DNA from 2 places in the Streptosporangium sp. NBC_01810 genome. Region 2 is predicted to be linked to the other one. Evidence: riboswitches for the same ligand, from Rfam matches in the RefSeq annotation. Region 2 holds a riboswitch; the other holds the start of a gene.

Region 1 (3,397 bases), 2.0 Mb from region 2:
CCGCCACCTGCGGGCGGTCAAGGCCGCCGCGGAACGCGAGGCGGGGCTGGTGGAGCAGGCCGTCGCCCCGCTGCTGCGCCGTCGCGGCCCCGGCGCGATCGACCAGGCAGACGAGACGGCGAGGGAGATTTCCGGCCTGATGCTGGAATTGCACGCCTCACTGTTGCGTTCCGGAGTCCGTGGGGCACTGGGCCGGTGAGAGCCTGACCAGGCACTCGTACCTCTACGGGTGTTACGTTGAACAAACCGGTCGGAATCCAGCGAAGACGGAGCAGCCCGTGTTGCAGATGGAGGTCGTGGGCGTTCGAGTTGAGATGCCCTCCAACCAGCCGATCGTCTTGTTGAAAGAGACGCATGGGGAGCGTTACCTACCTATCTGGATCGGCATGACGGAAGCCACGGCGATCGCCATGGCCCAGGCCGAGGAACCACCACCTCGGCCACTCACCCATGACCTGTTCCGGGACGTGCTCGAAGGACTCGGAGTCAGGTTGAGCACTGTCAACATCGTCGCTTTACGCGATGGCATCTTCTTCGCGGATCTCGTGTTCTCGAACGGGGTCGAGGTGAGCGCGCGGCCTTCCGACTCGATCGCCTTGGCACTTCGTACCGGCGCACGTATCTTCGCGAGTGAGGATGTGGTCCGGGAGGCGGGGGTCATCATCCCCGACGACCAGGAGGACGAGGTGGAGAAGTTCAGGGAGTTCCTTGACACGATCACGCCCGAGGACTTCGGCCGCGCGGGGTAGGAATTTCGGTGCATTTACGCTTCACGACGCGCCGGGTGGGGTCGTTGACTGGACTTGGCCCCAGTCCTACGGTGCAAGTGAAACCCGCGGTCATGCGTAAACCCCCAGATCAGGCCGTGGGATGAGAGAAAGCCGGAGGTCCGCGTGGCGGTCAGCAGCGGCGAGGGTAGAAACGCCGACCAGGATGACCCGGAACGGCGCCAGTCGGCACGTCAGCGCGCGGGTGAAGAGGGTCTGCTGTTCGACGGGCAACCGGTGAAAGTGCCCGCCGACATCGGCTACAGGGGGCCGACGGCCTGTTCGGCGGCCGGAATCACCTACCGGCAACTCGACTACTGGGCGCGCACCGGCCTGGTCGAACCCACCGTGAGAGCGGCCCACGGCTCCGGTTCCCAGCGGCTGTACGGCTTCCGTGACATTCTGGTCCTCAAGGTTGTCAAGCGCCTTCTCGACACCGGCGTCTCCCTTCAGCAGATCCGCATCGCCGTGCAGCACCTGCGGGAGCGGGGTGTCAACGATCTGGCCCAGATCACCCTGATGAGCGACGGGGTGAGCGTCTACGAGTGCACCTCGCCCGACGAGGTCATCGATCTGCTCCAGGGTGGCCAGGGAGTCTTCGGTATCGCGCTGGGACGGGTGTGGCAGGAGGTGGAGGGCTCTCTTGCGGATCTTCCCGGCGAACGCGCGGAGTTGGGCGGGGGCCCTTTAGACGATCATCAGGCCGATGAGTTGGCCCGCCGTCGCCGAGTACGACGAACCGGGTAAACTCGGACTCGCCACTGACCCTGTGCGGGAGAGACCCCGGCACGATCGGGGCGCCGAAGGAGCAACCTCCCCGGAATCTCTCAGGCACCCTGTACCGCACGGACGAGGCAACTCTGGAAAGCAGGCGCGCCCGCCAGGTGCGTCTCACCGACGGTGCAAGCCTCCCGGCAAGGGCAGGTGAAGCTCTCAGGTCGCGACCACGTGATGACAGTCGTGATGACAGAGGGGGAGACCCGGCATACGCCCGCGCCCAGCGCCGGTCTCCACCCCGCCCTGAGAGGCTTCCCATGACCGATCTGCCATCGCTCAGCGAGCTCGTCCCCCCGCCGTTCGCGACCCGTCACATCGGACCCGACGACGCCGGCCAGACCCGCATGCTGGAGGCGGTCGGATTCGCCTCCGTCGCCGATCTGGTCGCGGTGGCCGTGCCCGAGGCGATCCGCTCCTTCACCCGGCTGGGCCTGCCCCCGGCGGCGGGGGAGTCCGAGGCTCTCGCCGAGCTGCGGGTCCTCGCCGGGCGCAACACCGTCCTCACCTCGATGATCGGCCTGGGCTACCACGACACGATCACCCCGGGTGTCATCCGCCGCAACCTCCTGGAGAACCCGGGCTGGTACACCGCGTACACGCCCTACCAGCCGGAGATCTCCCAGGGCCGGCTGGAGGCCCTGATCAACTTCCAGACCGTCGTCTCCGACCTGACCGCCCTCGACGTCGCGGGGGCCTCCCTGCTGGACGAGGCCACCGCCGCGGCCGAGGCGATGACCCTGGCCCGCCGCGCGGGCCGCACCCCGTCGAAGGTGTTCGTGGTCGACGCCGACGCGCTGCCGCAGACCAAGGCGGTGCTGCGCACCCGTGCCGAGCCGCTCGGCATAGAGCTGGTCGAGAGCGACTTCACCGGGGGGCTCCCCGAGTGCTTCGGAGTGCTCGTGCAGTACCCCGGCGCCAGCGGCAGGGTCCGCGACTTCCGCGCCATCGCCGACGCCGCCCACGCACGAGGTGCCCAGGTGGTCGCCGCCGCCGACCTGCTCGCCCTCACCCTCCTGGCCGCGCCGGGCGAGCTCGGCGCCGACATCGCGGTCGGCTCCTCGCAGCGCTTCGGCGTCCCCCTCGGCTTCGGCGGCCCCCACGCCGCCTACATGGCGGTCCGCGAAGGTCTCCAGCGCCAGCTGCCCGGCCGCCTGGTCGGCGTCTCCCAGGACGTCGAGGGGCGTCCCGCCTACCGGCTCGCGCTCCAGACCCGCGAGCAGCACATCCGTCGCGAGAAGGCCACCAGCAACATCTGCACCGCGCAGGTGCTGCTCGCCGTGATCGCCGGCATGTACGCCGTCTACCACGGCCCCGAGGGCCTGCGCAGGATCGGCCGCCGCATCCACCGGTACGCCGTCGTGCTCGCCGAGGGCCTGCGCCAGGGCGGCGTCGAGGTGGTACACGACACCTTCTTCGACACCGTGCTCGCCCACGTGCCCGGGCGTGCCGCCGAGGTCGTCGCCGCGGCCCGGGAGAACGGGGTCAACCTGCGCCTGGTCGACGCCGACCACGTGGGCGTCACCTGCGACGAGAGGACCGAGGTCCTCCACCTGGAGCAGGTCCTGGCCGCCTTCGAGGTCAGCGGCACGGTGCTGGCAGACCTGGACGCCGCCGCGCACGACGCGCTGCCCGGCGCGCTGGCGCGCGTCAGCGACTACCTCACCCACCCGGTCTTCCACAGCCACCGCTCCGAGACGGCCATGCTGCGCTACCTGCGCAGGCTCCAGGACAAGGACATCGCGCTGGACCGCTCGATGATCCCGCTGGGCTCCTGCACCATGAAGCTCAACGCGACCACCGAGATGGAGCCGATCACCTGGCCGGAGTTCGCCGGGCTGCACCCGTACGCGCCC
Region 2 (3,397 bases):
GGCGTCGAACTTATGACTCACCCGAGGTGAGCGCGGTGTACTCCTCCGGCGACAGCAGGTCGTCGGCGGAGCCCTCAAGACGTACCCGGAACAGCCAGCCGTCACCGTATGAGTCGCTGTTGACCAGCGAGGGGTCGTCCACGACCGCCTGGTTGACCTCCACGACCTCGCCGGTGACCGGCGCGAAGATGTCACTGACCGACTTGGTCGACTCGACCTCGCCGATGGCGTCACCGGTGGCGATCGACGCGCCGACCTCGGGTACCTGCACGTAGACCACGTCGCCCAGCGCTTCGGCGGCGTAGGCGGTGATGCCCACGGTGAGGGTCAGGCCGTCGTCGACGCCGCCGATCCACTCGTGTTCCTTGGTGTAGTGCAGATTCTCGGGAATGCTGCTCATTTTTTCCTCCTGTAGAAAGGCAGTTCGACGACCTCGACCGGCTCGCGGCTGCCCCGGATGTCGACGGCCAGTCCTGACGACAGGCCGCTGTCCACGTAGGCCATGGCGATGGGCCTGCCCAGTGTCTGGGAGGGCGCCCCGCTGGTGACCTCCCCGACGACCGTGCCGTCACCGGCGACCACCACCGGATACCCGTGCCGGGGCACCCTGCGGCCGCGTCCGACCAGGCCGACCAGACGACGGGCCGGCGGGACGTCCCTGAACGGTTCGAGGGCGGCCCGGCCGACGAAGTCGCCCGGCTTGTCAAACCTCACCACACGGCCGAGCCCGGCGTCGAACGGAGTGAGGTCCGCCGAGAGCTCGTTGCCGTAGAGCGGCATGCCCGCCTCCAGGCGGAGGGTGTCGCGCGCGGACAGACCTGCGGGGATCAGCCCATGCGGTGCGCCCGCCTCGATGAGGGCGGACCAGAGGGACTCCGCCGCCGAGGCCGCGACGAACAGCTCGAAGCCGTCCTCGCCGGTGTATCCGGTGCGGGCGACGAGGGCCTCGTGTCCGGCCACGACGGCGGGCAGGCCCGCGTAGTACCCGAGCCCGTCCAGGTCGGCGTCGGTGAGGGCGCTCAGGATCTCCACCGAGCGCGGTCCCTGGACCGCGACCAGCGCGTACTCCTCGGAGCGGTCCTGCACCGCGGCGTCGAAGTCCTTGGCGCGCTCGATCAGCTCGGCGGCCACCCGGGGGTAGTTGGAGGCGTTGGCGACGACCATGAACTCTTCGGGGGCCAGCCGGTAGACGATCAGGTCGTCCAGCACGCCGCCCCCGGCGTCGACGATCATCGTGTAGCGGGCGCGGCCGGGTGCCAGCGCGGAGAGGTGGCCGACCAGCGCGTAGTCGAGGGCCTCGGCGGCCTGCGGGCCGGTCACGAGGATCTCCCCCATGTGGGAGAGGTCGAACAGGCCCGCCGCCTGGCGGACCGCGTTGTGCTCGGCGGACTCGCTGCCGTAGCGGAGCGGCATCAGCCAGCCCGCGAAGTCGGTCAGCGTCGCGCCGAGGGACTCGTGCACGCCGCGCAGCGGCGTAGGTCGGGACATGTTCGCACCTCAGACAAGGGACAGATGAGATCATCCTCCCCCTCTGTCATTGGTGCCTGAGAGTTTCATCCGGGTTTTACCGGACTTTCACCTTCGGCGAGGTCGTGGGACCTGCTTTCCAGAGGCACCTACCCGCACGGTCCTTTGCCTTGAGAGGTTCGCGGGGAGGGCTTGCTCCTTCAGGGGTCCTGGCCTGGATGTCAGGACACTCTCCCGCGCGGGGTTCATCGGTGTCGCTGGCCAGCCTAACCGCCCGCACCGGCCGAGCGAAATCCCCAGGCGCGCACCGGCCTTCACGAATCACTCAGCGGCGGGCGTGCCGGACCAGTGCCTCGAACAGGGCCGACTCGTCGTCGGTCTCCGGGTGCCACTGGACGGCGAGGGCGAACGGATGATCCTCCACCTCCACGGCCTCCACCGTGCCGTCCTCGGCGTGGCCGGTCACGATCAGGCCATCAGCGAGCAGGTCAACGGCCTGATGGTGGTAGTGGGCCACGTCCACGGTCTCGGTTCCGAAGACCTTCGAGGTCAGGCTGCCGGGGGCGAGCCGCACCGGCATCCTGCCGTAGCCGCCGGGGGCCGGGGCGTGCCCCTGGTGGCCCACCACGTCGGGCAGGTGCTGGTGGAGGCCGCCGCCAAGGGCGACGTTCAGGATCTGCATGCCCCTGCAGATGCCGAGGAAGGGCAGGTCCCGCTCCAGCGCCGCCCGGACCAGTCCCAGTTCGGCGTCGTCGCGGAACGGCCGGACGTAGCCGGTCCGCTCGTGCGGCTCCTGCCCGTACCGTTCCGGGCCGACGTCCCCGCCGCCGGCCAGGATCAGCCCGTCCAGGCGGTTCACGAGCGCCGCGGGGTCACCCGCGGGCGGCAGGATCACCGGCTGCCCGCCCGCGCGGGCCACGTGGTCGACGTAGTCGTACGGCAGGAGCGCGGTGTTCGTCTCCCAGACCGTGAACCTCGCGGGCTCGACGTAGCAGGTGATGCCGATGACGGGACGGGACATGGTCTCCTTCTCGCGCGGACGCCGGGATGTGGGGTGACACCCCACGTCCCGGCACGTTATCGGGGCCGAGGTATGGCCTGGGCAAAACCGGCCGGGGAACGGTCAGAGTCGGGGAACGCTCAGAGCGGCGTGACATAGGCGCCCGAGATGCCGCCGTCCACCAGGAACTCCGAGCCGGTGATGAAGCTCGCGTCGTCCGAGGCGAGGAACGCCACCGCGGCGGCGATCTCGGTCGCCTCGGCGAAGCGGCCGATCGGGATGTGCACCAGGCGGCGCCGAGCCCGCTCGGGGTCCTTGGCGAACAGCTCCTGCAGCAGCGGGGTGTTGACCGGGCCGGGGCAGAGCGCGTTGACCCGGATGCCCTCGCGGGCGAACTGCACGCCCAGCTCGCGCGACATCGCCAGCACCCCGCCCTTGGAGGCGGTGTAGGAGATCTGGCTGGTCGCCGAGCCCATCACCGCCACGAACGACGCGGTGTTGATGATCGACCCCTTGCCCTGCCGCCGCATGTACGGGATGGCGTGCTTGCAGCACAGATAGACGGAGGTGAGGTTGACCTCCTGGACCCGGCGCCAGGCGTCGATGCCGGTCTCCAGGATCGAGTCGTCCTCCGGCGGTGAGATGCCCGCGTTGTTGAACGCGATGTCCACGCTGCCGTAGCTGTCGAACGCGGTCTGGAACATTCGGACGACGTCGTCCTCGCTGGTCACGTCGGCCTTCACGAAAAGCCCGCCGACCTCGGCCGCGGCCGCCGCGCCGGTCGTCTCGTCCAGGTCCACGCACACGACGCGGGCGCCCTCCTCGGCGAACCGGCGCGCGGTGGCCAGGCCGATCCCGCTACCGGCGCCGGTGATGACGGCCACCCGGTCCTGCAAACGCAGCATCGCTTCTACTCCTCGGAAATGAAGA

Evidence for each region. A riboswitch is a leader RNA that binds a small molecule or an ion and turns the genes downstream of it on or off. The one in region 2 is predicted to bind glycine.
Region 1: another riboswitch for glycine. It lies ahead of gcvP (aminomethyl-transferring glycine dehydrogenase); the one in region 2 lies ahead of gcvT (glycine cleavage system aminomethyltransferase GcvT).

Annotation. Positions count from the first base shown of each region.
Region 1 is NZ_CP109070.1:3,167,891-3,171,287, reverse strand. Features, by position in the region: gene ftsR (transcriptional regulator FtsR) at 1-199, shown strand, start outside; gene OIE13_RS14165 (bifunctional nuclease family protein) at 279-749, shown strand; gene OIE13_RS14160 (MerR family transcriptional regulator) at 894-1,514, shown strand; glycine riboswitch at 1,530-1,621, shown strand; gene gcvP (aminomethyl-transferring glycine dehydrogenase) at 1,802-3,397, shown strand, end outside.
Region 2 is NZ_CP109070.1:5,215,047-5,218,443, reverse strand. Features, by position in the region: gene gcvH (glycine cleavage system protein GcvH) at 11-400, opposite strand; gene gcvT (glycine cleavage system aminomethyltransferase GcvT) at 397-1,488, opposite strand; glycine riboswitch at 1,529-1,613, opposite strand; glycine riboswitch at 1,616-1,714, opposite strand; gene OIE13_RS23080 (gamma-glutamyl-gamma-aminobutyrate hydrolase family protein) at 1,793-2,488, opposite strand; gene OIE13_RS23075 (3-oxoacyl-ACP reductase) at 2,608-3,372, opposite strand; gene OIE13_RS23070 (aldehyde dehydrogenase family protein) at 3,378-3,397, opposite strand, start outside.